Regions from separate parts of the Nocardia sp. CA-136227 genome, predicted to be linked through region 2. Evidence: riboswitches for the same ligand, from Rfam matches in the RefSeq annotation. Region 2 holds a riboswitch; each other region holds the start of a gene.
What was found. A riboswitch is a leader RNA that binds a small molecule or an ion and turns the genes downstream of it on or off. The one in region 2 is predicted to bind cobalamin.
Positions count from the first base shown of each region.

Region 1: it holds a riboswitch for cobalamin, as region 2 does, so the genes downstream of both, ACQP06_RS07740 (CbtB domain-containing protein) here and cobN (cobaltochelatase subunit CobN) in region 2, are expected to answer to the same signal.
Region 3: it holds a riboswitch for cobalamin, as region 2 does, so the genes downstream of both, ACQP06_RS24155 (FecCD family ABC transporter permease) here and cobN (cobaltochelatase subunit CobN) in region 2, are expected to answer to the same signal.

Region 1 is NZ_CP192081.1:1,750,980-1,760,403, forward strand. It holds partial or broken gene ACQP06_RS07720 (NAD-glutamate dehydrogenase) at 1-238, opposite strand, end outside; gene ACQP06_RS07725 (IclR family transcriptional regulator) at 309-1,106, opposite strand; gene ACQP06_RS07730 (histidine phosphatase family protein) at 1,129-1,701, opposite strand; gene ACQP06_RS07735 (CbtA family protein) at 1,698-2,504, opposite strand; gene ACQP06_RS07740 (CbtB domain-containing protein) at 2,527-2,742, opposite strand; cobalamin riboswitch at 2,783-2,909, opposite strand; cobalamin riboswitch at 3,080-3,289, shown strand; gene metE (5-methyltetrahydropteroyltriglutamate--homocysteine S-methyltransferase) at 3,425-5,689, shown strand; gene ACQP06_RS07750 (short-chain fatty acyl-CoA regulator family protein) at 5,750-7,168, opposite strand; gene prpD (2-methylcitrate dehydratase PrpD) at 7,287-8,792, shown strand; gene prpB (methylisocitrate lyase) at 8,789-9,424, shown strand, end outside.
Region 2 is NZ_CP192081.1:4,176,020-4,185,443, reverse strand. It holds gene cobJ (precorrin-3B C(17)-methyltransferase) at 1-409, opposite strand, end outside; gene ACQP06_RS19265 (precorrin-8X methylmutase) at 406-1,041, opposite strand; gene ACQP06_RS19260 (Lrp/AsnC family transcriptional regulator) at 1,149-1,586, opposite strand; gene ddaH (dimethylargininase) at 1,763-2,635, shown strand; gene ACQP06_RS19250 (hypothetical protein) at 2,604-3,155, opposite strand; gene ACQP06_RS19245 (DUF6345 domain-containing protein) at 3,335-4,795, shown strand; gene cobG (precorrin-3B synthase) at 4,838-6,037, opposite strand; gene ACQP06_RS19235 (hypothetical protein) at 6,238-6,468, opposite strand; adenosylcobalamin-variant (AdoCbl-variant) riboswitch at 6,695-6,766, shown strand; gene cobN (cobaltochelatase subunit CobN) at 6,812-9,424, shown strand, end outside.
Region 3 is NZ_CP192081.1:5,209,354-5,218,777, reverse strand. It holds gene ACQP06_RS24180 (sensor histidine kinase) at 1-498, shown strand, start outside; gene ACQP06_RS24175 (SRPBCC family protein) at 530-997, shown strand; gene ACQP06_RS24170 (alpha/beta fold hydrolase) at 1,093-2,244, shown strand; gene ACQP06_RS24165 (ABC transporter substrate-binding protein) at 2,278-3,297, opposite strand; gene ACQP06_RS24160 (ABC transporter ATP-binding protein) at 3,314-4,129, opposite strand; gene ACQP06_RS24155 (FecCD family ABC transporter permease) at 4,126-5,157, opposite strand; cobalamin riboswitch at 5,192-5,325, opposite strand; gene ACQP06_RS24150 (TetR/AcrR family transcriptional regulator C-terminal domain-containing protein) at 5,367-5,951, opposite strand; gene bioB (biotin synthase BioB) at 6,062-7,099, shown strand; gene ACQP06_RS24140 (hypothetical protein) at 7,240-7,455, shown strand; gene ACQP06_RS24135 (DUF2567 domain-containing protein) at 7,455-8,165, shown strand; gene ACQP06_RS24130 (hypothetical protein) at 8,254-8,436, shown strand; gene ACQP06_RS24125 (DUF1801 domain-containing protein) at 8,441-8,806, opposite strand; gene ACQP06_RS24120 (hypothetical protein) at 8,882-9,301, opposite strand; gene ACQP06_RS24115 (hypothetical protein) at 9,298-9,424, opposite strand, start outside.

The DNA.
Region 1 (9,424 bases), 2.4 Mb from region 2:
CGATGTAGAGGGTGAGCCGCAATCGTCCGCGTGCTCGTCCGGTGGGCGCGTGCAGGGCGACGTCGAACGACTCCGGTCGCAGCGCTTCGATGCGGGCGATGTCGGCGGCGGCGCGGTCGGGGCCGAAGTCGTGTTTGTACCACTCGGGCAGGGAGTGGGAGTAGGCCGTGGCCGGTGCTTCGGCTGCCATTCGGGCGTGGAGGGCGTCGTCCCAGTCCTGCGTCATCGTCGGAAATCTCCCCGGTGCGGCGGTTGTCTATACAACAACATACAACCCCTGTGAGTGGTCTCACAAGGGTGCCGCCGAGTCAGGGCGTGACGGGCACCTGACCGGCGATGCGCGAGGTCAGGCGCTCGGCGCCCCACCGCACCGCCTGCCCCACCACCTCCGGCTCGGGGTTGGACAGCGTCCGCCAGGTGGTGCTCAGGGCCGCCACCGGACGGCTGTTGTGATCGAAGACCGCCGCGCCCACCGATCGCAGGCCCGCCGTCACCAGCTCCACCTCCTCGGCCCAGCCGCGGGCACGCACCTCGTCCAGATCGCGCCGCAGCTCGGTCAGCGACCGCGGTCCGCGTCCGGTGCGGGTGAGGAAGTCGGAACGCTTGGCGTACAACGCCTTCACCTGCGCGTCCGGCAGCGAGGCGAGGATCGCGCGCCCGTTCGCGGTCAGGTGCGACGGCAGCCGGACCCCGATATCGGTGATCAGCGAGACCTCCGCCGCGGGACCCGAGCCGGGACGTTCCTTCAGGAGGTAGACCGTCTCGTTGCCGTGCAGAATTCCCAGATGCACCGCCTGCCCGAGCTGCCGGGCCAGCTGGTGCAGGATCGGCTGCGCCAGCCGTTCCAGCGGCTCGTGCCGCAGATAGGCCGAGCCGATCTCGAAGGACGTCACACCCAGCCCGTAGGCCTGGTCACCCGGTACATAGACCACGAATCCGCGGTCCACCAGCACCGACAGGATGTGGTACACCGACGAGCGCGGCAGCCCGAGATCGCGGGCCAGCACCGCCGCCCGGACCGGTCCCGGGCCGTGCGCCAGCCGGACGAGGATGTCGAGCGCCCGGCCGACGGCCGGAGAGGTGGTCGAACCCGAGGATTGCGCCATTCCCCGGATTCTGCCAGCGAAGTCAGTCCGCGAGCTCGTGCGCGGTCGCGCGCAGCGTCCACGCCGGGCCGCGGTGGTGCAGGGTGGTGGCGCTCAACGGTGGAATGTCGATGCGCCAGAACGACTCCGGGGGAGCGTCGAGGGTGCGCAGGACCGCGGCCCGCACGATCGCGGGATGCGTCACCGCGACGATCCGGTCGCCGCGCCCGGCCAGGCCGTGCAGCCAGACGCCGACGCGATCGATCAACCCGGTGATCGATTCGCCGCCGTGCTCGTGGAAGCCCGGGTCGGTGAGCCAGCCCATCAGCTGCTCGGGCGCGAGATCGTCCATCGCCCGACCGGCCCAGTCGCCGTGGTCCAGGTCGCGCAGCTCGGGCTCCGGGGTCCCGGTGAATCCCAGTGCCCGGCAGGTCTGTTCGGCCCGCAGCTCGGGCGCGAACAGCACCGTCGCGGGCTCCGGGCCGGGCAGCCCGCCCGCCTGCTCGACCGACCGCGACCCGAGCGGGTCGAGCGGTTCGTCGACCGGGAAGCGGGCGGACCGCACGGCCTCGGTGATCGCGTGCGTCACCAGGGTGAGACGGGTGACCGCGCTCATGCCGCCACGGCGGGCGCGGCCGGGGAGCGGTCGCCGAGCAGGCGTGGCGCCAGCCAGGCGAATCCGACCCCGATGACCGCCCACACCAGCAGCTGGGCGGCGAACGCGTACAGCCGGAAGTGGTACAGGTCGTCGGCGGGGAAGCCCGGGAACACGATCGTGCCCGACGCGTCCCGCAGCGGTTCCGGCGCTTCGTGGAACGACGGCAGCAGCGCCAGCAGCGCGCCCATCACGACGACGAAGCCGGCCGCGGCGGCGGCCCCCGCGGTCCAGGTGTCCAGGCGCGCGGTCAGCCTGCGGCCGAACCAGATCGCCGCGACCAACGCGATGGCGCTGATCGCGATCAGGCCCAGGTACAGGGCCGTGCGCTCCTCGATCGTGTCCGGGTTCCCGACGGACGGCGGGTTGGCCGGGTACTTCAGGAACGGCACCGCGTACAGCGCCAGGAACATGCCGCCCGACACCAGCAGCGCCAGATTGCGCGGCGAGATCTTGCCCGCCTTGCGCAGCGCCAGGAAGTACACGACCGCGAACAGCGCGCCCAACGCGGCGCCGAACACGATCATCCCGAAGCCCAGTCCGACATTCTGCTGCTGCGCGCGGGTGAACAGCTCGGCCCCGTGGTCCATGTCCATGGGCTTCCCGGCGGCCTTGTCCAGCGCCATCTGCGCGTGGTCGCGGCCCTCTTCGAAGTCGATGGCGCGATCGATGATCGGCTCGGACAGGATCCGGGCGAACACGAACGCCAGCGATCCGCCGAGGGCGCCCAGCAGGACCCCTCGGCCGATGATTCGCTTTTCCATTGTGGTTACTCGATTCCCGGTGCTAGTGGCAGGGGAACCCGAGGAAATGCCGGCCGTCGTGCACGAACTCGTGCACGTGCATGTCGCTGCCGAACACCGACACCGCACCCTGATCGATACCGATGAAGTAGATCGCCAGCAGCGCCATCAGGGTGGTGCCGACCAGCCACAGCGCGGTGGTGGGGATGGAGAGCGCGCCGCTGCCGACACCGGAGCGAGGAGCGAAAGAGGTAGCCACGAAGGACTCCTTTGAGTCAGGGGGATTCCGCGTCCCCGTTGCCGATCGAACCGACGATGTGAGGGTCTGACTCGCATCCGTCTCGCGGGGAGATTGGGCTGCTCACAGTGGCGCGACCGTTCCGGCATTGCACCGGATTCCTCATGACATCGTCGATCAACCATACGAAAGCGCATCGCCGCTGGTCAATCCGCCTGCCCGGGTCGACCACCTGATGGGACGCCGCCGCGCGTGCGGGGATCGCGCTGGCGCTGGGCTATATTCGCCAACGCAACTGGTTCGCCGGAGGTGGAGTCGAGGAGCCCCTGACCCATTCGACGGCGTCGAAGCCCGCTGCCCGCGCTCGCGCTGGCCGGGTGAGAGGGAACCCGGTGGGAATCCGGGACTGTCCCGCAGCGGTGAATGGGAACGAACGCCGTCAGAAGCACTGGGCGCATGCCTGGGAAGCGACGGCCGGTAGGTCCGGCCTCGGTCTCGTGCCGGGGCCGACCCGATTGTCGGGTCGATGCCCATGAGTCCGAAGACCTGCCCGTCGTGCCGGATACGCCGTATCCGGCGGTCGTCGCCTCGTGGATTGGGCGTTACGCCGATCGGATCCGGGCACGGAAACATGCCGCATGGGCTCCGTCAGCGTACGCTCGTTTGGGCGGCGGTCATCGACTGCTGACCATGGAGTTCATCAATGCTGAACCCTGACAACACCTTCACCGCCACGGTGCTGGGCCTGCCGCGCATCGGCCCGAACCGGGAACTGAAACGCGCGATCGAGGCGTACTGGGCGGGGCGCATCGACGCCGCCGCGCTGCACGGTCTCGCGGGCGGACTGCGCGCCGCGCAACTCCTCGCGGTGCACGCCGCCGGACTCGATTCGGTTCCGGTCGGCACCTTCTCCTACTACGACCAGATGCTCGACACCGCGGTGCTACTGGGTGCGCTGCCCGAACGGGTGCACGGCGTCGCCGACGAGCTGGACCGCTACTTCGCGGCCGCGCGCGGCACCGCCGACATCGCGCCGCTCGAGATGACCAAGTGGTTCGACACCAACTACCACTATCTGGTGCCGGAGCTCTCGGCCTCGACGAGGTTCACCCTGCACCCGGACAAACCGCTCGCGGAACTGGAAGAGTCACTGGCGCTGGGCATTCCGGCCCGGCCGGTCATCATCGGACCGGTCACCTTCCTGAAATTGGCCAAGTCGGTGGACGGCAGCGAGCTGCTCGATCGGCTGCCCGATCTGCTGCCGCTGTACGAGCGGCTGCTGGGCCTGCTGGCGGCCGCGGGGGCGCGCTGGGTGCAGCTCGACGAGCCGGTGCTGGTCACCGATCTGACGGATACCGAACTGGCGCTGGCACGTTCGGCCTATCAGCGGCTGGCCGCGGTCTCCGCGCGGCCCGACCTGCTGGTGGCCTCGTACTTCGGACGATTGGGTGCGGCGCTGCCCGCGCTGGCGGACACCGGGATCGAGGGCCTCGCCATCGACCTGGTGTCGGGCGGTGACGCGGATATCGCCGCGGCGCAGCGTCTTTCCGGGACCCTGCTGGTCGCGGGCGTCGTCGACGGCTACAACGTGTGGCGCACCGATCCCGATCGGGCGCTGACCGGGCTGGCCGCGCTCGCCGCAGCCGGTGCGCCGGTGGCGGTGTCGAGTTCCTGCTCGCTGCTGCACGTTCCGTACAGCCTCGCCGCCGAGCCTGACCTGGAGCCGCGCCTGCGGTCCTGGCTGGCATTCGGCACCGAGAAGATCGCCGAGATTCGGCTGCTGGCCACCGTCCTGCATGAGGGGCAGGACGCGGCCGCCGAGCAGCTGGAGATCGCGCGAACGGCCGTGCTGGACCGGCGATCCGACGCGCGACTGCACGACACGGCGGTCCGCGACCGGCTGGCCGCACTGGACACGACGGCCGCGCACCGGGCGCCCGCGGCGGAGCGCCGGCGGTCACAGCGGGAGCGGCTGGACCTGCCGCCGCTGCCGACCACGACCATCGGTTCCTACCCGCAGACCGGCCGCATCCGGGTGGCGCGCGCCGCCCTGCGCCGCGGCGAGATCGACCGGGCCGAGTACGACACCCGCATGCGCGCCGAGATCGCCGAGGTCATCGCGCTGCAGGAGGAGATCGGCCTGGACGTGCTGGTGCACGGCGAGCCCGAGCGCAATGACATGGTGCAGTACTTCGCCGAGCAACTGGACGGCTTCGCGGCCACCGCGCACGGGTGGGTGCAGTCCTACGGAACCCGGTGCGTGCGCCCGCCGATCCTGTTCGGCGACGTGACCCGACCGGCGGCCATGACCGTCGACTGGATCTCCTACGCGCAGTCGCTGACCGGCAAACCGGTCAAGGGCATGCTCACCGGGCCGGTCACCATCCTGGCCTGGTCCTACGTCCGCGACGACCAGCCGCTCGCCGACACCGCGCGCCAGCTCGCCCTGGCGATCCGGGACGAGACCGTGGACCTGGAGGCCGCCGGGACCGCCATCATCCAGGTGGACGAACCGGCCTTGCGGGAGCTGCTGCCCCTGCGCCGCGCCGACCAGCCCGAATACCTGGAATGGGCGGTGGTGGCGTTCCGGCTGGCGACCTCCGGGGTCGCCGACAGCACCCAGATCCACACCCACCTCTGCTATTCGGAGTTCGGTGAGATCATCGGCGCGATAGCGGGATTGGACGCCGACGTCACCTCGATCGAGGCGGCGCGCTCGCACATGGAGGTGCTCGACGACCTCAACGCGGCGGGCTTCGACCTGGGCGTGGGACCGGGCGTATACGACATCCACTCGCCGCGGGTGCCCGGCGTCCGGGAGATCGAGGCGGCGCTGACGCGGGCACTGAAAGCGGTTCCGGCCGACCGGCTCTGGGTCAACCCGGACTGCGGGCTCAAGACGCGCGGCACCGCCGAGGTGACGGAGTCGCTGCGCAATCTCGTGGCCGCGGCGCGCGCACTGCGGTAGCCGAAGGCCGGGGCTTGCCGCATGCGCTGCGAACGAACGCGGTGCGCCCCGGCCGTCCGGTCAGGTGATCGGCGCGTACGGGATGGTCCGGGAACTGTTGTCGTCCACCCGGATCGGCCGGCCCAACTGCGGGAACGCGCGCTGCGCGCAGTCGGTCCGCTCGCAGACCTTGCAGCCCGCGCCGATCGGCACCGCCGTGCGTGGGTCGTCGACGGGCAGGCCGTGCGAGTACACCAGCTTGTCCGCGTAGGTCAGGTCGCAGCCCAGCCCGATGGCGAAATCCCGGGTGGGGGACAGGTATCCGGGCGTCTTCTCGTCGGTGGTGCGCGCCAGCCACAGATAGTTGCGGCCGTCGGGCATGCGGGCGATCTGGGTGCGGATGCTGCCCGGCGTGGAGAACGCGTCGTGCACCACCCACAGCGGGCAGCTGCCGCCCACCCGGGAGAAGTGGAAGGCGGTGGCGGACTGGCGTTTCGAGATGTTCCCGGCGCGATCGGTGCGGACGAAGAAGAACGGCACCCCGCGCTTGCCGGGCCGCTGCAGGGTCGACAGGCGGTGGCAGACGGTCTCGAAGCCGACCTCGAAGGTGGCGGCGAGCAGTTCGATGTCGTAGCGCAGGGATTCGGCCGCGTCCCAGAAGCGGGTGTAGGGCAGGATCAGGGCTCCGGCGAAGTAGTTGGCGAGCCCGGTGCGCAGCAGGCCGCGCGAGTTCTCGGGCATGGTGTCGGTCGCGTCGATCAGGTCGGCGATCACCTCGGCCTGGGTGAGAAAGGCCAGCTGCGTGGCCAATTGGAAGGCGCGCTGACCGGCGGTGAGCCGCCGCGCCAGGGTCAGTACGCGGCTGTCGGGGTCGAAGACCCGTTTGGGGCCCGGATCGCTGGGATCGTCGGTGCGGATGAGGACCGCGATGCCGTGCTGCTCGCGCAGCAGCCGGGTCAGCTGGAGGTCGAGTCCGCCCAGGCTCAGGCCATTGCGGTCGAACAGCTGCTCGGCCGCGGTGTCGAGCTCGGGGATGTGGTTGCGCCGATCGTAGAAGTAGTCGCGGACGTCCTCGTAGGGCATGGCCGCGGCGGATTCGCCCGCGTCGCCGTCGATTCCGGCGGAGACGCGTTCCATCTGCTCGGTGGCGCCGCGCAGGCGGCGGTGCAGGCCGACCAGAACCCGCGCGGCCGCCGGCACCCGGGCCACCAGGTCGTCGATCTCGGCGGTGGTGATGTCGGCGCCCTCGGGATCCTCGGCGAACACGTCCTGCAGGTCGGCGATCAGCCGGGCGTCGGTGTCGGCGGCGAAGAAGCCCATGTCCAGGTCGAAGCGGGCGTTCAGGCGCAGCAGCACCGGGACCGTCAGCGGGCGCTGGTCGTGCTCGAGCTGATTGATGTAGCTCACCGAGAGCTCGAGCGTCTTGGCCAGCGCGGACTGCGACAGGCCCCGGCGCTCCCGCAAGGCGCGCAGGCGCGCGCCCGCGTACATCTTCTGCATGCGCTCAATCTAGCAATCCGAGCTTTCACAACTTTCACCGATTCAGGGTTCCTGTTCCGCAAAAATAGGCTTTTGCAAGGGATTTCCCGGCCCGGAGCCGCTGTGTACCGTGCGAAATATGAAGAACCATCCCGTCCGCACCCACCGCTCCGCGGAGCATTTCCCCCGCGCGGGACACCTCGCCTGGCGGATCGCCGAGGTCGCCGCCGATCCGGTGGAGGTCACCCCCGACGTCGAACGGATGATCGTCAATCGGCTCATCGACAACGCGGCGGTCGCGGCGGCATCCCTCACCCGGCGACCCGTCGCCAATGCCCGCGCCCAGGCCCTGGCCCATCCGTACGCACCGGGCGCGACCGTCTTCGGCGCGCCCGGTTCCTACTCGCCGGAATGGGCGGCCTGGGCCAATGGAGTCGCGGTGCGCGAGCTGGACTTCCACGACACCTTCCTGGCCGCGGAGTACTCGCACCCGGGCGACAACATCCCGCCGATCCTCGCCGTCGCCCAGCACACCGGCCGCGGCGGCCGCGACCTGATCCGCGGTCTGGCAACGGGTTACGAGATCCAGGTGGACCTGGTCCGCGCGATCTGCCTGCACGAGCACAAGATCGACCACGTCGCACACCTGGGCCCGTCGGCCGCCGCCGGGATCGGCACGCTGCTCGGCCTCGATGCCGAGATCATCTACCAGGCCGTCGGTCAGGCCCTGCACACCACGACCGCCACCCGGCAGTCCCGCAAGGGCGAGATCTCCAGCTGGAAGGCCTACGCCCCCGCCTTCGCCGGGAAGATGGCCGTGGAAGCGGTGGATCGCGCGATGCGCGGCGAGGGCGCGCCGGCGCCGATCTGGGAGGGCGAGGACGGCGTGATCGCCTGGCTGCTGGGCGGTCCGGACGCGGAGTACTCGGTGCCGCTGCCCGGACCCGGCGAACCCAAGCGCGGCATCCTCGACACCTACACCAAGGAGCACTCGGCCGAGTACCAGAGCCAGGCCCCCATCGACCTGGCCTGCCGGATGCGCGAGCGGATCGGCGACCTGGACCGGATCGCCACGATCGTGCTGCACACCAGCCACCACACCCACTACGTGATCGGCACCGGGTCGGGCGATCCGCAGAAGTTCGATCCCGGGGCTTCTCGCGAAACCCTCGACCACTCGATCATGTACATCTTCGCGGTTGCCCTCCAGGACGGCGCCTGGCATCACGAGCGCTCGTACGCGCCCGAGCGCGCGCAACGCCCGGACACCATCGCGCTGTGGAACAAGATCTCCACCGCCGAGGATCCGGAGTGGACGCGGCGCTACCACTCCACCGACCCGAGCGAGAAGGCATTCGGGGCGCGTGCCGAGATCACCTTGAAGAGCGGCGAAGTCATCGTGGACGAACTGGCGGTCGCCGACGCGCATCCCCTGGGCGCGCGGCCCTTCGACCGCGACCAGTACATCGCGAAATTCCGCACCCTCGCCGAGGGCGTCGTGGAACCCGCCGAGCAGGACCGCTTCCTCGAGGTGGTCCAGCGTGCGGGCGAGCTGTCCGCCGGTGAGCTGCCGGAACTCACCTTCACCGTCTCGCCGGACGTGCTGGCCCGCGCGCCCCGCTCGCCGCGGGGTCTGTTCCGATGACCGGCCTGATCGCCGCGGCCGCCTCAGCCGCCGACAAGCGCGCCGCGTTCCGGGCGGGCCTGACATCGGGCACGATCCAGCGGTTCCCCGGGGCGTTCAATCCCTTGGTGGCCAAGCTGATCCAGGAGATCGGCTTCGAAGGGGTCTACGTCTCGGGCGCGGTGCTGTCCGCCGACCTGGGCCTGCCCGATATCGGGCTGACCACCCTGACCGAGGTGTCCGGGCGCGGGCAGCAGATCGCGCGGGTCACCGACCTGCCCGTCCTCATCGACGCCGACACCGGATTCGGTGAGCCGATGAGCGCCGCCCGCACCGTCACCGTCATGGAGGACGCCGGAATCGCCGGGCTGCACCTCGAGGACCAGGTCAATCCGAAGCGCTGCGGCCACCTCGACGGCAAGGCGGTGGTCCCGGTCGAGGAGATGGTGCGCCGCCTGCGCGCGGCCGTATCCGCCCGGCGGGACCCGAATTTTGTGATCTGCGCGCGCACCGACGCGGCCGGGATCGAGGGCCTCGACGCCGCCGTCGACCGGGCCCGGGCCTACGCCGAGGCCGGCGCGGATCTGATCTTCACCGAGGCGCTGCACACCCCGGCCGACTTCGAGAAGTTCCGGGCCGCCGTCTCGATTCCC
Region 2 (9,424 bases):
TCACCGAGGTGACTCCGGGGATGATCTCGGTGTCGAACCGGTCGGCCAGGCGGCGGTGCATGTGCTGGAACGAGCTGTAGAACAGCGGGTCACCGGCGGCGAGCAGCGCGACGGTGCGGCCCGCCGCGAGGTGCTCGGCCAGACGGGCGGCGGCGGACTCGTAGAACTCGTCGATCGCGCCCTGATAGCCGCCGGGGTGGTCGGTGGTCTCGGTGGTCACCGGGTAGATCAGGTGCTCCTCGAGCTGGCCTTCGCGCATGTAGGGGGCGGCGATGGCGCGCGAGATGCTGCGCCCGTGCCGGGCGCTGTGGAAGGCGATGACGTCGGCCTCGCCGATCACCCGGGCGGCCTTGACCGTCACCAGTTCCGGATCGCCGGGTCCGAGCCCGACACCCCAGAGCTTGCTCATTCTTGTTCGCTCGCAATCGCATTGAGGGCGGCGGCGGTGATGGCGCTGCCGCCGCGCCGGCCCCGCACGGTCAGGAATTCGACGCCGCCGTATTCGGCCAGCGCCTCCTTGGATTCCGCGGCCCCGATGAACCCGACCGGGATGCCGAGCACCGCGGCGGGGCGGGGCGCGCCCGCGTCGATCATGTCCATCAGGTGGAACAGCGCGGTCGGCGCATTGCCGATGGCCACCACCGCACCGTCGAGGCGGTCGCTCCAGAGTTCCAGGGCCGCAGCCGATCTGGTGTTGTCCATGCGCGCGGCCAGGTCCGGGACGCGCGGGTCGTCGAGCAGGCACAGCACGTCGTTGTCGGCGGGCAGCCGCTTGCGGGTGACACCGGAGGCGACCATCTTGGCGTCGCACAGGATCGGCGCGCCCGACCGCAGGGCGGCCCGGGCCTTGGCCACCACATCGGTGCTGAATTCCACGTCGCCCGCCAGATCCACCTGCCCGCAGGCGTGGATCATGCGCACCACCACCTGTGACACGTCCGCCGGGAACCGGGCCAGATCGGCCTCGGCCCGGATGGTCGCGAACGAGCGCCGATAGATCTCGGCCCCGTCTTTGAGGTAGCTGGCACGCACGTCGGACATGCGCTCCACCATAGATTTCGCCGCCGGAGCGGCGCTGAGCGGGTAGTGCGCCCGGCCACAGTGGACGGTCTATCGTGCGCGCGGCCGGTGCTTTCCGGCTGGCCGGGTCAGGTGCGGGGGCGTTCGAGCAGGCGGGACATGACGATATTGCTGCGGGTGCGCCCGACGCGGGCGTTCTCGCGGATGCGTTCGACGGTGGCCTCGATCTCGGCCATGTCGGTGGCCATCACGTGGACCAGCGCGTCGGCCTCGCCCGCGATCGTCCACACGCCGACGACCTGGGGAATCGGTTCGAGCCCGCGGCGCAGCTCGGCGGGGGAGATGTTGTCGCGGTAGAAGACCTCGACGTACGCCTCGGTGCGCCAGCCCAGGGCGGCCGGGTTCACCACGGCGGTGAAGCCGGTGATCTGGCCCGCGGCGACCAGCTTGTCGACGCGGCGTTTGACCGCGGGGGCGGACAGGCCGATGACCGCGCCGATGTCCTGGAACGAGGCGCGCGCGTTCTTCAGCAGGTGGGCCAGGATCCGGCGATCGAGATCGTCCACGGTCACTCCCTTCGCGGGATGCGCGCACGTCCGGCGCAATGATGCACACGCATCGTTCAGACGCAATGAATCGCTGCTCGAGGGGTGATCAACGCAACGATTCGCTATTCCTGACACAACGGTACGCCACTTACCTTCGTGTCAGACCCGTCCGCGCCGCTTCCGAGGGAGTCCCGTTGACGTCCGTAGCCACGCTGCCGGCCCGCGATCCCGCCGCCCGCCGGCCCGTGCCCCGCCGCTACCTCATGTGCCGCCCCGACCACTTCGACGTCACCTATGCCATCAATCCGTGGATGGACACCGCCGACCCGGTGAACCGGACCCGCGCCCTGGCCCAGTGGGAGGCGCTGCGCGTCGCCTACGAGGGGCGCGGACACCGGGTCGACGTCATCGAACCGGTCGCGGGGCTGCCGGACATGGTGTTCGCCGCCAACGGGGGACTGGCCATCGGGGAGCGGGCGCTCTCGGCTCGCTTCGCCAATCCCGAACGCGCACAGGAAGGTCCGGCCTACCACGGCTGGATGGCCGCCCAATGCTTCACGAGCGTGGCCCGCGCCCGCGAAACCAACGAGGGCGAAGGCGATTTCGCCATCGCGCCGGACCGCATCCTCGCCGGGACCGGGTTCCGCAGCGCCCGCGGCGCGCACCAGGAGGTGGCGGAGTACTTCGGATTGCCGGTCGTCTCACTGGATCTGGTGGATCCGCGCTTCTACCACCTCGACACCGCGCTCATGGTCCTCGACGACACCATCGCCTACTACCCGGCCGCCTTCAGCGGACCCAGCGCGCGACTGCTCGCGAGCCTGTACCCCGACGCGATCATCGCCACCGAGGCCGACGCGAATGTGCTGGGCCTCAACGGCGTCTGCGACGGCTACCACGTGTTCCTCAGCGACGAGGCCGTCGACCTGGCCGCGCAATTGCGGGCGCGCGGCTACGAACCGGTCGGGATCGACCTGTCGGAGCTGCTCAAATCCGGCGGCAGCGTCAAGTGCTGCACCATGGAATGGCACTCGGTCAGAACGGCAGTCGCGTCCGGAACGGACTGACCTGCGGATCGTGCAGCGGATGGGCCAGGATCAGGAAGCGCAGCAGCATGATCGCGCCGCTGATCTGCAACGCCGCCAACGGGATCTCGCCGATGATCGCCGTGCCCAGTGACAGCCAGAAATCGCGGGCGTCCGCGGTGACGATGTCGAACCAGGCGTCCACCATCAGCAGGATGCCGGTGCCGAACGCCGGGAGCAGCAACACCACGCGCCGTTTCCAGCCCAGGTAGGCGGTGGTCGCCATCATCAATACCAGCACGATGTCGAACCCGATCCAGGCCAGTGGCCAGTTGCGGGCGTGATACTCCGCCGGCAGCGAGAACCCCAGGTACACGATCCACGGAATCAGCCCCAGACAGCCGCCCACCATGAGCGCCAGCCGCACCCGCCGATGCAGCCGCACCACCTCCGGACGCGGCAGCACCCGCTCCGGCGGCGGCTGCAACCGCCGGATCAGTTCGCGACGCTCCTCATCGGACATCGCCAGGATCTCCTGATCGCTGAGCTTCGCGATGGTCATGGCCGCCTCCAGCATCCGATGGTCGTCGCAGCGCGGATAACCCACTGTGCACCAGCAACCACGCCGCGTGCACCCCGCACCTGTCACCGACCGGTCGGGCCGGTCGCGTGCCGGCCGGCGGGGGAATCGAGTAGTCCGGTACCCGTGCCCGGGCGTCCGGCATCGGTGACCATTCGACAATGTCCGACAACATGTACGGCGGCGCGTCGGTGCAGGTGTACCCGAAAGATGCCACGTTGACCTACCCGCACGCGTGCGTGAGCGGCTTCCTCGACTACGTCGCGAAGTTCAACGGCATCAACTTCCACGCCAAGGACGACGATGTCCGGGAATGGCGGTACGACCAGGAGTACGACAACTGGCAGGACAGCCTCGGCATGGACTCGGTGCGGGTGTTCTACCACTACGCCCACAGCACCACCACGAGCAATGGCGTGTATCTGACCTCGATGGGCCGCACCTGGGACAACACCATCTACGCCGAATCCGACCGGATGGGATTCGGCGATCAGCGCCTGCGCTACCTGTTCCTGCACGGCTGCGAATCGCTGCGCACCAACTTCGGACACAGCCCCTACCGCACCTGGCACACGCCGAACCGGGGCGCGCGGATGCTGTTCGGATTCGACAGCCTCACCTTCGACACCGATCAGCAGGGGACACGGTTCTTCAAGGAATGGAACGCCGGCAAATCGTTCAGCCAGGCGTGGCAGGACGCGGCGCTGTCGATCTTCCACAACAACCACCGGGTGTCGTCGGCGGCCTGCGGCGCCACCGACCGTGAGGCGCAGGACCGGCTCTGGAACGAGCGGTTGTTCTACGGCGGCGCGGTGTCCGACGATTGGTACTGGTGGCGCTGGGCGGGTCAGTTCCCCCTCGAAGTCGACCTGAGCATTCCCCTTCCGCGCCAACCGATGTCACTGCGCCTGGCCCGCCGAAACGCTGACGCCGACACGGTGTCCGCGCTGGGTGAACGGCACGGGTTGCGGGGCGTACTCGCCGAGCCCGCGTCCCCGGTCACCGAGGAGTCTTGTGCGCGAGCCGAATTCGAACCCCGGCTGGTCATGCATCCCGACGGCAGCTACCAGGCGTTCTACGCCGAGCCGGACCGCAGCGCCAACGGCCGCACGCCGGAGGAGATTCGCGACCTCGCCGACCGGGCGCTGCGAGACCTGGACCTCGGCCATGACCTCGCCCTGGCCGGAATGTCGGCCACCTTCCACGCGGGCGCGAGCCGCGACGGCGATAGCGTCGCGGCCGCGGTGGCCGACTACACCCTGCATTACCGCCAGCTCTACGACGGCGTCCCGGCCGTCGCGGGCGGCGACGGTCAGCTCACCCTGACCCTCGACCCGACCGGCCGGCTCTGCTCGATCTCCGACACCACCGTCCCGATCCTGGGAGCCGAGCAGGGCCACCCGCCCACCACGGACGACCCCGATGCCTGCACGGCGCTGACCGAGGCGACCGCCGCCCGCGCCGAATGCCTCGGCGGCCGTGCCCGTCTCGCCGTCGTCCCCGACTCCCGCGAGATCGGCTACCGCTACGACCGTGACGACGCGGCTCTGGTCGCCCGCCAGACGATCGAGATCACCGGTGGTCGCTTCCGGATCCGCGACATCGTCGAGGTCACTGTCTGAAGGGCGCGCCGAGCGCCGATCCCGCCGATTCGGCGGGATCGGCTAGCCGGCGGGGATGACGCGGTAGCCGTCGGTGGTGGCGATGACGTCGGTGACCGCGCCCTTCGGGCGGCCACAGCGGCGGTCGCAGCCGGACCAGTGCTGGCGGCCGGCGACCACGACGTCGGCGGCGTCGAGACCCTCGCGGGCGAATTCCGGTGCGTCCGTGGGGAGGACGCGGCCGGAGTCGACGGCCTCGGCGACGTCGGCGCGGACGTCGGTGAGGGACTTGGCGCAGCCAGGCATGCCGGCACAGGCGCTGACCTGGAGCCACGGGGAGGCGGTGTCGAAGATCAGGCCCATGGGGGCCAGGACTCGGACCACCTGTTCGGCGGGCCATTCGTCGAGGTCGGCGAGGATCAGGCTGCGCCACGGGGTGACGATGATCGGGCATTCGACGGCGGCGAGGAATTCGGCGGTGCGGGCGGGGAGGGAGCCGAGGCGCACGCCCGCGCCGAGGGCCACCCGGCCGTCGGACTGGGTCATCCAGCCGATCGGAATGTCTTGGGGGCCGGGCGTTTCCAGGAGGTCGTCGGAGACGTCGAGGTCCGGGTGAGCGGTGCGGAGGCGGTCGGTCAGGCGGGCCGCGCCGTCGGGGATCTCGTGCAGACGCCAGTGGCCATCGCGCAGGTCGAGGAAGCCGTCGGCGGCGGCGAGCATCATGTCGACCGCCGCGTCGGCGGGGAGACGGAGGCCGGAGTCCTTGCCCGCCAACAGGAGTGCGTAGGTGTGCTCGTTGAGCGCGTGCACGCCGATGTCGCCGCCCAGGCCGCTGACATCGCCGCGGCCGTCGTCGAGGGTGAACAGGACCCGGCCGGGCAGGTCCGCGTAGCGCGGCTGTCCGCGCAGCCCTTCGTCGAGAGCGGGGACCAGGGGATGCACATCGGTCCAGCCGCCGACGCGTCCCGACAGCGGCGAGGCGATGATGTTGCGCACCCGCTCGTGGGTGGCGCTGGGCAGCAGTCCCGCCTCGGTGAGCCGTTCGGTGAGCGCGGCCGCGTCGCGGACCTGCCGGAACTGGATGTTCCCGCGCGAGGTGAGCTCGATGTTCCCGTCCCCGAGGTCGGCGGCCGCGGTCGCGAGGGCCTGGAGCTGGGTGGGGGAGAGGAGTCCGCCGGGCACCCGGATACGGGCGAGGGGACCGTCGGCTGCTTCGTGCAGGCGCAGCACGCCCGGGCAGGAGTCGGGATCGGTTCGCGTCATGACGCCACCCAGCGTACGGAGGATGCCGAGACCGGGCACGGCCGCCCGGGGTCGGGTTCGCCTCCGCTTCTATCTACATTTGGAGATATTGCAATCTAACTATGTGTCCCCGAGTATGGCGAGGCCGAAAGCAAAGAAAAGACTCCGGGACGGGGGAGTCCCGGAGTCCGGTTGCCGAATCGGTCGATTCGCCGGGCGGTTCAGCCCGCGCGGTGCGGTTCGATGGCCGCCGGCGCCCCGCGGCGGCGGGCGAAGGCGGGTGTGGTTTCCCAGGTGTCGTTGAGCAGGCTGGGAACGTTGTGGTGGTCGGCGTGGTCGCGGTGCACGGTGGTGCTCATGACCGTGAGACCGAACAGGATGGTCGACGCGCAGATGATCCCGGCGACGAGCGCCCACTGCGAATGACCGGAGCCGGCGGCCGTGAGAGCCATGGCCAGCGTTGCGAAGGCAACCAGTACGCAAAAGTATCCCGACCAGGCAGCAAAGCGGTTCCGCCTGACCCATCCTGGAGTGAGTGGCATACCGGCAGCGTACGCGCCGACCAGTCGGTTCCCCAGGGATGTGAGCCAGCCTTGGCCGCACTGTGATCGGCGCCCGCACGCGGCGACGCGGGCGCGATATCGGGCCCGCGACGGCGGCGCGATAGCATCGGCGAGCTCGTCGAACGGAAGAAAGCCGGTGCAATTCCGGTGCGGTCGCGCCACTGTGACAGTCAGACCTTCCCGGCGAGCGCCGAACCGTGCTGGGCGCGTCACCCTAGGAAGGCCGAGACCCTTGATCCTGTTGCTGTCCACCTCCGATACCGATCTGCTGAGCGCGCGCGCCAGCGGCGCCGCCTACCGGCTGGCCAATCCGGCCCGGCTGCTGCCGGAGGATCTGCCGGTCCTGCTGAACGGTGTGTCGCTGGTGATCGTGCGCGTACTGGGCGGTAAGCGGGCCTGGGAGGAGGGCCTCGAGACGGTGCGCGCCAGCGGAATTCCGGTGGTCGCCCTCGGTGGTGAGATCGCGCCCGACGCCGAGCTGATGGAGTGCTCGACCGTGCCCGGCGGTGTCGCCGCCGACGCCCACAACTACCTGGCCGCGGGCGGCCCGCGAAACCTGCTGCAGCTGCACAACTTCCTGTCCGACACGGTGCTGCTCACCGGCGAGGGGTTCGAGCCGCCGGTGGAGATGCCGAGCTGGGGCGAGCTGGAACGCCACGCCTGCCCCGTCCCGGACGACGCGCCGACCGTGGCCGTGGTCTACTACCGCGCCCAGCACCTGGCCGGGAACACCGCCTATATCGACGCGCTGTGCACCGCCATCGAGGCCAAGGGCGCTCGCGCGCTGCCCATCTACTGCGCCTCGCTGCGCACCGCGGAGCCGGAGCTGCTCGCCACGCTCGGCACCGTCGACGCGCTGGTGGTGACCGTGCTCGCGGCGGGCGGCACCAAGCCCGCGACCGCCTCGGCCGGCGGCGACGACGAGGCGTGGGACGTGGGCGCGCTCGCGGACCTGGATGTGCCGATCCTGCAGGGCCTGTGCCTGACCAGCGGCCGCGAGCAGTGGGAGGCCAATGACGACGGCCTGTCGCCGCTGGACGTGGCCACCCAGGTGGCGGTGCCGGAGTTCGACGGCCGCATCATCACGGTCCCGTTCTCGTTCAAGGAGTTCGACGCGGACGGGCTGTCGTCGTACGTGCCCGACGCCGAGCGTTCGGCTCGGGTGGCGGGTATCGCGGTGCGCTACGCGCGGCTGCGTCACATTCCGTCCGAGCGCAAGAAGGTCGCGATCGTGCTGTCGGCGTACCCGACCAAGCACGCCCGTATCGGCAATGCCGTCGGCCTGGACACCCCGGCCAGCGCCATCCGGCTGCTCAGCGAGATGCGCGAGGCCGGTTACGACCTCGGCGCGCCCGGCGAGATCCCGGGCCTGGAGGCCGCCGACGGTGACGCCCTGATCCACGCGCTTATCGCCGCGGGCGGGCAGGACCCGGACTGGCTGAGTCAAGAACAGTTGGAGGGCAACCCGATTCGCATCGGCGCCGACCTCTACACCAGCTGGTTCGAGACCCTGCCCGAGGACCTGCGCGAGGCGGTCGTCGAGGCGTGGGGCCCGCCGCCGGGCGAACTGTACGTGGACCGCTCCGCCGACCCGAAGGGCGAGATCGTCATCGCCGCCTTGCGTTTCGGCAATGTGGTGTTGATCGTGCAGCCGCCGCGCGGTTTCGGCGAGAACCCGGTCGCCATCTACCACGACCCGGATCTGCCGCCGAGCCACCACTATCTGGCCGCCTACCGCTGGCTGGCCGCCGCGGAGGGCTTCGCCGCCGACGCCGTGGTGCACCTGGGCAAGCACGGCAATCTGGAGTGGCTGCCCGGCAAGACCCTCGGCATGTCCGCCTCCTGCGGCACCGATGCCGCGCTCGGCGATCTGCCGCTGATCTACCCGTTCCTGGTCAACGACCCGGGCGAGGGCACGCAGGCCAAGCGCCGCGCCCACGCCACCCTGGTCGACCACCTGATTCCGCCCATGGCGCGCGCCGAGACCTACGGCGACATCTCGCGGCTCGAGCAGCTGCTCGACGAGCACGCCAATATCTCCGCGCTGGACCCGGCCAAGCTGCCGGCCATCCGCCAGCAGATCTGGACGCTCATGCGCGCGGCCAAGATGGACCACGACCTCGGGCTCACCGAACGCCCGGACGAAGAGGTCTTCGACGACATGCTGCTGCATGTCGACGGCTGGCTGTGCGAGATCAAGGACGTGCAGATCCGCGACGGCCTGCATGTGCTCGGCCAGGCCCCGGCGGGGGAGGCCGAGGTGGACCTGGTGCTGGCCATGCTGCGCGCCCGCCAGCTGTGGGGCGGCGAGGTCAATGTGCCGGGTCTGCGAGAGGCGCTGGGGCTCAGCGAGTCCGGTGACGAGAAGCGCGACCGGGTGGACGCCTTCGAGCAGCTGGCGCGCGAACTGGTCTCGGGCATGCAGGAAGTCGACTGGGACGTCGACTCCATCGATGCGGTGACCGAGGGCGTGTTCGGCGGGGAGCTCGCCGCGGCCGCGGGCCTCACCGACGTCGCCGCGCGCCTGGACGAGACGCGCCGGGTGCTGGGTTTCGCCGCCGCCGAGGTGGTGCCGCGACTGCGGCAGACCGGTGTCGAGGTCGCCCGCATCCTGCACGCGCTGAATGGCGGTTTCATTCCGGCCGGACCGAGCGGTTCGCCGCTGCGCGGTCTGATCAACGTGCTGCCCACGGGCCGCAACTTCTACTCCGTCGACCCGAAGGCGGTGCCGTCGCGGCTGGCCTGGGAAACCGGTCAGGCCATGGCGGATTCGCTGCTGGCCCGCTACCTGGCCGACCACGGCGAGTACCCGCGGTCGGTGGGCCTGTCGGTGTGGGGCACCTCG
Region 3 (9,424 bases), 1.0 Mb from region 2:
CGCATGGGCCGCATGGTCGCCGGGCTGCTGGCCCGCACCCGCGCGGAAACCGGTGCGGGCGAACTGGATCGGCAGCGGCTGTTCCTGGATCAACTGGTGGAGGGCGTGGTCGCCGACTGCGGCGGCGAGATCGGGCTGAATACCGAACCCACCGCGGTGTGGGCGGACCCGGAGCTGCTGGCCCTGGCCGTGCGCAATCTCGTCGACAACGCGCTGGTGCACGGCGGGCCGCCGGTGGAGGTCCGGGTCGCGGCGGGGCAGGTGACCGTGCGCGATCACGGGCGCGGGCTGGATCCCGCGCTCACCGACCCGTTCCGGCGCGGCGCGGTCGGCGTGGGCGGTCGGCACGGCATCGGACTGTCGCTGGTGCAGTGGGTGGCCGCGGTCCATTCCGGTTCGGTGACACTGGTTCCCGCGCCCGGCGGCGGCACCCTGGCCACCCTCACCCTGCCGGTCGCGCCGGACGACGCGGGCACGGCTGCGCCGGGGCTGTCGTGATCTTGGTCACAGCGAGCGTAGGGTGGCGCCCGTGCCTTCCACTCGAGTCGAGAAGTTCGTCGGTGCTCCGCGTCCCAGTGTCTTCCGCGCCCTCCTGGACGCGCATTCGGTCCGGACCTGGATGGTGCCCGACGGAATGACCAGCCGCGTCCACGAATTCGATGCCCGCGTCGGCGGGCGGTTCCGCATCTCGCTGACCTACGACCTGCCCGCCGAGGCCGGCAAGACGAGCCCGCACACCGACACCTTCCACGGGGTCTTCGCCCGCGTCGTCCCCGACCGGGAGGTGGTGCAGACCATCGAGTTCGAGACCGACAATCCGGAACTGACCGGCGAGATGACGGTCACCTACACCCTCGACGACGCGCCCGGCGGCACCCGCGTCACCGCCCAGCACGACAATCTGCCGCCGGGGCTGTCCCCGGAGGACAACGAGGTCGGCTTCCGCACGGCCCTGCACAATCTCGCCGCCCTCGCCGAACGCGCCGAGGGACACTGATTCCGCCGCGGCACGCGCAGGTGACGCGCGCGGTACCAGCGGATGACGCGCAGCACAAGCCTGGATGACGAGCCGGAAATTCGTACAGTGGATTGATGGCCCTGCCGGGGTTCCCGTATCCGTCCGGCGCCGCCGACCACGACGATCGGCGACGGCGCGCCCGCCTGCGGTCCACCCGGCTCGGCGCGCGCTGGGGTCGCTTCCGGCGGGCCCGGCTGCTGGCCCTGCGACTGGGCCTGGTTCCGCTGGTCGCGCTGGGCGCGTTCGTCGAGTACATCGGCCTGGACGTACTCCCCGAACAGGATCGGCTGGCCCGCACCGAACCCTCGGTGCTGCCCATCGCCGCGCCCGCGGAACTGCAGGCCACCGACACCGCCGTCTTCGACCTGGTCGGGCTGGGCGTCCTCGACGCCGGGGACACCGCGCGGGCGCTGCCGTCGCTGTCGCGGCTGGGGTCGGTGTGGGCGGTCCGCTACGACAACACCGGTATCGACACCAAGGTGATCGCGGACCTCATCGTGAAGGTCACCGCCGCCGCCAAGGTGCCGAACGTGGTGCTGGCCGGGCACAGTATGGGCGGGGTCATCGCGCTCGAGATCGCCAAGCACCTGCACGAGGACAGCGACGGCACACGGGTGCGGGCGGTGATCCTGGACTGCACGCCGGTGGATCTGAACGCGGTGCGGCCCGAGAGCCGCGACCAGGGCGAGGAGATGCTGCGCTGGATGGGCTGGGTGCCCGGGGCGCGGGAGAGCCGCATGCTGCGGCTGGCCGTGGAAGTGTATGCGCGCCATGACCGTTTCGTCGGCGGGCGCTACGTGATCCGCGGCGGCGAGTTCCGGCGCGCGGTCGACGATGTGCTGCGGTCCAAGATCCTCAATACCGACGCCGCCAGCAACGGTCTGATCGAGGCGCAGTTCAAGGCCATCGTGGCGGGCGGCGCGGTGGACGACCTGCGGGCGCTGGCCAAACCCGCGGCGGGCAAACCACGCCCGGCCATCGTGTTCATCCGGCCGCACGACCCGTACGACGATCCGGTGGTGGACGTGGAGTACTCGCACCAGGTGCTCATCGACCGGGTCGGCGGGGTGCGCGGGACCCTGCTGGTGGTGACCACGCGAACCACGGGGCACGCCAATCCGATCGAGCGGCCGCAGGAGTACAACACCGTCATCGAACAGCAGGTGGTGCCGTTCGTGCGGCAGCTGTGGCGGGATCAGTCCGGAGCCGCCGCGGTGGGCCACTGACCGGGCCGCGCCGGTGGGCTCGGCGTGGTCCGCCTAGCGCACCGCGTCGTCGGCGGCGGGGCGAATGCCCGAGGCGGGCACCAGGTTCCAGCGTTCCAGCTGCGCCCGCACCTGCTCGGCGGCGTCGATGTTCAACGGCCCGCTGGTCCACAGCGCGTACGGCAGGTTCAGGAAACGGCCCTGCGTGACCGCCCGCAGATTCTGGATGCCCGGCTTGCCGCGCAGCAGATCCACCTTCTGCTGGAAGGTCTGCGGCGGATAGTCGACGAACACGATGGCGTCCGGGTCGGCCGCCGCCAGCCGCTCCCACGACACCGCCGTCCAGGTGTCGGCCACATCGGACAGCGCGTTGCGCGCGCCCGCCGCCTCCAGGATCGCCTGCGGCGCACCGTATTGCCCGCTGGAGAAGACGGTGTCGGAGGCGCTGTCGAACAGGAACACCGTCGGCCGCCGCTCGGGCTGCGGCGCTGCCAGCAGGGTGGACACTCGGCGATCCAGATCCCCGGTGACCCGTGCCGCCTGGTCCGCGCGCCCGGTGATCGCGCCCAGCGCGGTCAGATCCGTGCGCAGCGCGGTCCAGGCATCCACCACACCCCGCTCGCCGCCGGGCCGGCGGCAGCTCTCGGTGAGCACGTACGGCGCGACGCCGGCCGCCCGCAACGACTCCGGCGTCAGATTCGCCGACTCCGAGTAGCCGTAGTTCCAGCCCGCCACCATCACGTCGGGGCGCTGGGCCAGCACCGTCTCCCGCGAGGGATAGTCGGGGGCAACGGAATTGAGCCGGTCCACGCCGTCCCCGTAATGCTTGCGCAGCGTGTCCGCGTCCCGCTTCAGGCTCGACACCGCCACCGTCTGGTCCTGGGCTCCCAGGGCCAGCACCATGGAGATCAGGTTCCCGTCATTGACGAACATGCGTTGCGCGGGCGACGGGAACCGCTGTTCCGCACCGCAATTGCGCACGGTCATGTTCCCGGTCGCCGCCTGCGGCGATCCGCAGGCGGTGAGCACTCCCGCGATGGCGGTGACCGCGACGAGCGGAAGGATCCTGTTCAAGACCGTGCCTTTCGAGTCAAGACTGTGCCGTTCGAGCCGTGATGAGCAGATGGGAATCACCGGTGTCGGGATCCGGTATCCGGCGCGCCCGCACGCCGAACACCTCGTCGAGCACCTCGGGCCGCAGCGCGGTGCCGGGCGGTTCGAGGGGGCGGGCCCGGCCGTCGTCGAGCACCAGCACCCGGTCGCAGAACCGATCCGCGAGGGTCAGGTCGTGCAGGCTCATGACGACGGTCCGTTCCAATTCCCGGGTCAGTGCCAGCAATTCGAGCTGATGGGTGACATCCAGATGGTTGGTCGGCTCGTCTAGCAGCAGGACGGGCGTGTCCTGGGCGAGCGCCCGCGCCAGCAGCACCCGCTGCCGTTCCCCGCCGGACAGCCGCCCGACCGCGCGCCCCTCGAACCCGGCCAGATCCACCCGACCCAGCGCCCGTTGGACGGCCGCCCGTTCGCCCGGCCCGCCCGCGCCCCACGGCGGCAGGTACGGCGTCCGGCCCAACGCCACGAGCTCACCCACCAGCAGATCGGTGGGCGGCACCTCGTCCTGCCCGACCAGACCCACCAGCCGCGCCCGCTCCCGCGCCGAAACCTGGTGCACCGGACGGCCATCCACCTCGACACCGCCCTCGACCGGTGCGATCAACCCCGCCAGGGTCCGCAACAGCGTGGTCTTGCCCGCGCCGTTCGGCCCGACGATGCCCACCGTCTCGCCCGGCGACACCGTGAAGTCGACCTGCGCGACCACCGTGCGCCGTCCCGCCGCGCAGGCCAGTCCGGCGGCCCGCAGCTCGCCCGCGCCCCGGTGACGCGACCCGGCCCGGCGGGGCCTCACGCCGGACCGAATCGGTAGGTGCGGCGGCCCATGAGGAGCAGGAAGGCGGGGGCTCCGATGAGGCCGGTGAGGACGCCGACCGGGATCTCGGTGGGGCGGACCAGGACTCGGGTGGCGGCGTCGGCGACGACCAGGAAGGTGGCCCCGCACAGGGCGCTCGCGGGCAGCAGGACGCGGTGGCGCGGCCCGACCAGGAGCCGGGCGGCGTGCGGGACCACCAGCCCGACGAAACCGATGCCGCCGGAGACCGCCACCAGCACGCCGACCAGGACCGCCAGCAGGACGAACAGCGCGATGCGCAACTCGCGCACCGGAACTCCGATGGAGGCCGCCGTGTCCGGGCCCAGGTTCAGCGCGTCGAGCCAGTTGGCGGCGAGCAGCAGGGCGGTCAGGCAGGCCGCGACCACGCAGCCGGGCAACAGGATTCGGGTCCAGTCCGCGCCGGAGAGGCTGCCGAGCAGCCAGAACAGCACCGACTGGGCGGCGGACGGGTCACTGCTGCGGAAGATCAGGTAGCTGCTGAAGGCGGCGAAGGCCGAGCCCAGCACCGTGCCGGTGAGCACGAGACGCAGTGGCGTGAGCCCGCCTTGGGCCAGGGCGATGAGGAATACCGCGGCCGCGGCGGCGAAGGCCCCGGCGAGCGCGCCCGCCGACAGCGCCCACAGTCCGGCCCCGGCGAACACCCCGGAGGTGATGACCGCCGCCGCGCCGACGCCCGCGCCGGAGGAGACGCCCAGCAGGTAGGGGTCGGCGAGAGGATTGCGGACCAGGGTCTGCATGGCCGCCCCGGCGACCGCCAGGCCCGCGCCGACGATGGCGGCGAGAACGGTTCGCGGCACCCGCAATTGCCACACGATGGTGTCGAGCCCGAGATCGGTGTGCGCGGTGCCGGTCAGCCGGTCGCGCAGCACCGCGAGCACCTCGCGCACCGGGATCGTCTCCGCGCCGAATCCGGTCGCGACGATCATGGCCACGACCAGCAGCGCTCCCATGACGGGCAGGGCGAGCGAAGTCCGCGCGCGGCTCATCGCGGTAGCTCCTCGGGCATGACGCGGCCTCTCCAGAGTGTTGCGCGGCGGGGGAGGTCTGACTCGCACCGGGATCCGGTGCTCACAGTGGCGCGACCGCTCCGGATTCCCACCGGATTCCCGCACCCGCCGATACTGACGAGGGGAACCCTACCGTCCGGAACCTTCGCCGGTTCCGACTGGTCGGTTCATCCCGGTGTCCGCGAAGGTCAGCGGATCCGCGAACCGAGCAGATGCCGCACGCCGCTCACGAACAGCTGCAATCCGAAGTCGAATCGCGCGGTGGCGTCGGGCATGTCGTACAGCGGCGAGTTCTCCTCGGTGAGCGCGCCCGCGGAGTCCATCTGGATGCGTGACTGCTCGTCCACCGTCTGCCCGAGCACGTAGTACAGCAGCGTGTAGGCGGCCAGTTCGGCCTCCTCACGCGTCATGCCGGCGCGAATCGCGGCGCTGGCCAGTCGTTCCCGGCCCTTGCTGGTGGTGAGGCGGGACGCGTAGGTGGCCGAGACCAGTTCGGCCCCGTCGCGGTAGGCGAGCAGGCTCTCGCGCAGCCGGTGCGCGAGTTCGGTCATCTGCTTGGACCATTCCTCGGCCCGGACCGGTTCGTCCATGGGCGCGAGAATGCGGTCGGCGACCGCGCCGAGCAGGGCCTGCTTGTTGGGGAAGTGCCAGTACAGCGCGCCGGGCTGGACGTGCAGCGAGGTGGCCAGGCGGCGCATGGTGAGATCCGCCAGCCCGTACTGGTCGAGGATGGCGATGGCCCCGTCGACCACGTCCGTGCGATGGAGTTGCACTGAAGAATCCGACCCTCTCGTGTTCCGGCTCACGTTCCGGGCTGCTAGCCTACCCTGAACACCGTTCAAGTTGCTCGGCCACACGGCCGGACGAAGGGATTCCCGCGGACATGACCCAGGTAGCCGTCACCACCGAAGCCGGTACCAACGCAGGCGATGACATCCTCGCCATCGCTCGCGAGCAGGTGCTCGAGCGCGGCGTCGGCCTGACCCAGGAGCAGACCCTCGCGGTCCTGCGGCTCGGCGACGAGCGGCTCGAGGAGCTGCTCGGCCTGGCGCACGACGTCCGCATGAAGTGGTGCGGCCCCGAGGTCGAGGTCGAGGGCATCATCTCGCTCAAGACCGGCGGCTGCCCCGAGGACTGCCACTTCTGTTCGCAGTCCGGCCTTTTCCAGTCGCCGGTGCGCGCCGCCTGGCTCGACATCCCCTCGCTGGTGGAGGCGGCCAAGCAGACCGCCAAGACCGGCGCCACCGAGTTCTGCATCGTGGCCGCGGTGCGCGGTCCGGACGAGCGCCTGATGGCGCAGGTCGCCGCGGGCGTCGAGGCCATCCGCAACGAGGTCGACATCCAGGTCGCCTGCTCGCTGGGCATGCTGAACCAGGAGCAGGTGGACCAGCTGGCCGCCATGGGCGTGCACCGCTACAACCACAACCTGGAGACCGCGCGCTCGCACTTCCCGAACGTGGTCACCACCCACACCTACGACGAGCGCTGGGAGACCCTGCGCATGGTGCGCGAGGCCGGCATGGAGGTCTGCTGTGGCGGCATCCTCGGCATGGGCGAATCCCTGGAGCAGCGTGCGGAATTCGCGGCCGACCTGGCCTCGCTGGAGCCCGACGAGGTGCCGCTGAACTTCCTCAACCCGCGCCCGGGCACCCCCTTCGGTGACCTCGAGGTGCTCCCGGCCGCCGACGCGCTGCGCGCCGTCGCAGCCTTCCGTCTCGCCATGCCGCGCACCATCCTGCGTTTCGCCGGCGGCCGCGAGATCACCCTCGGCGACCTGGGCGCCAAGCAGGGCATCCTGGGCGGCATCAACGCCGTCATCGTCGGCAACTACCTGACCACCCTGGGTCGTCCGGCCGAGTCCGACATCGATCTGCTCGGCGAACTCAAGATGCCGATCAAGGCGCTCAACGAAACGCTCTGAGCGAAATCCACTGAGAGAAAAAGGGGGTTCGGGGCCAATGCCCCGAACCCGTCTCGTACGGTAGGGGTGCGGGGGTTTGCATTCCCCTGGACCTGATCTGCCCGCCGAGTTCGATACGCGAAGGATCCATCGAGGTGGTCGTGGACATCGAGGAGCGCTACAACCCTTTCACGGGCAAGCGAGTCGTGCCGGGGCTGGACGATCCGGTACCCCCCGCGGCGGCCCTGGGCCTGGAGCCACCGCGCTTCTGTGAACAATGCGGACGCCGCATGATCGTGCAGGTCAGCCCCGACGGCTGGTGGGCCAAGTGCTCGCGCCACGGGGTGCTCGACTCCACGAGCCTGGAACACCGCTAGTGGCAGCCACATTCGCCGCCGAGCCGGGCGGACTACGCGTCGATGTACTGATGCGGGAAGTGCGTGCGGCGGCGGCGGTGTGTGCCGCGCTCGCCGCGGTGAGCGCTCTGGCCGGGGTGGCCTGGGCGTATCTCGCTCCGGCGGAACAACTGCTGGTGGTCGAACCCGATCGCGGCACCGCGCTGACCGGTGAGAGCCTGCACCGTTTCGACGCGCTCGCCATCTTCGTGCTGATCGGCATCGTGCTCGGCGTGCTCGGGACGGTCGCGGCCTGGCGCTGGCGGCGGGTGCGGGGCCCGGTCCTGCTGACCGGCATCATTCTCGGTTCCGCGCTCGGCGCGTTGCTCACCAAGGTGGTCGGCGAGGCGGTGGCCGAGCAGCGCCACGTCCGCCCGAGCCATCCGCCGATCCACACCATCGTGGAATTCGCGCCCTCCGTGGAGGGTTGGGCCGCCCTCATCGCGCAGCCCCTGGCCGCCGCGGTGGTGATCCTGCTGCTCGCGGCGCTGAGCACCTCCGACGATCTGGGCACCGGCGAGTACCTACCCTTCGGCGGCGCGCGCCCCGACCCGGTGATCGTCGCCCCGTCCCAGTACGGCTCCGCCATCCTCTACGGCCCCTACCCCGGCAATTCCGGTGCGCCGCAACCCCACGCGCCCCACGGCCCGGCGGTCCCCTTCGAAGCCCCCGAACCCGAAGCCCCCCGCTGACCCGAATCCGGCAATAATCGCTGGACCACGCTTGTTGTACCCCCTACCGTGTTCGCGACCACGGATTCGCACCACCCAGGGGGACCCCATGAAGACCGCACCGCCGGGCAAGTCCGCGCCGCCCGACGCCGCCGCACCGGCAGAGCGCCCGGACCTCACCGCCTGGCGTCACCGCCACGAACTCCGCAGATCCAATGCGTCCCAGCCGATCCCGAGCGGCCGCCGCTACCGGCGCACCACCAAGCACCGCGACCGTTCCCGGGGCGACTAGCCGATCAGCAGACGGCGCCGCGGCTCGCGGCCGTCGCCTCGAGAATCGTTCGCAGCAGCGGGAAGTCGATGGCTTCGGGTTTGCGGAAGCGCAGGCAGCCTTTGCCCATGTCCTTGGTATCGAGGTGCTCGGCGAAGGCCTCGCGGATGTCGCCGCGCATGAGATAGAAGGAGATGTACTGCTTCTGGCTGGCGAACGCGATCTCGGCGATGCCGTCGCGCTCGTAGACCGGCATGCCGAAATCCATGTCCTCGTGGAATCCGACGAGGGTTTCCCGGCACAGTTCGCGCAGCCGGGTCAGGGCCGGTCGCCGGTCCTCGGCCAGCTCACCGAGGTAGTCGTCGACGGTGCTCGCAGTACTCCGTGGCATGGGCTCAGAGTATGCCGATGGTTAGCTGAATGGGGTCGGTGATAGGCGTCCGGCGGTGCGAAATCGACATGACTCCTAGCTGCTGCCGCTGCCGGTATTGATTCCGAGGTAGCGCTCCAGGATCCCCTGCACGCCGTTGTAGTCGCCGATGGTGACTGTGCGCGCGGCGGTTCGGTCGCCCTGCTTGGCGGTCAGGGTGTACCGGCCGCCCTTGGATGGGATCCACGCGGTTTCGTTGGTGCACCAGCAATTGGTCGAGGGCGTGGGTGTGGCGATGACGGTGCCGTCGACGCTGATGGTGACGGGCGTGGTGAGGTCGGTCAGGAGTACGACCGAGATCCAGCAGGTTTCGGTGGACAGTTCACAGCTGTAGCGGCCGGGGTCCATCTGCATCAGGTCGATCTGGAAGTCCTGGGCGGCCGCGGTTCCGGTCGACAGCGGGATCGCCGCGGTCAGCAGGGCGGCTCCGAGTGCGGCGCGGGTGGTCGTTCTCAATGGACGTCCCCTGCGGGAAACTGGCAACCGGCGGAGATGGTGGCGCTGCCCGTCTTGCACGGGAGGGTCCGCAGGTACGCTTCGGTTCGCTGGGCGAAGGCTTCCAGCGAGTTGTTGTCCATG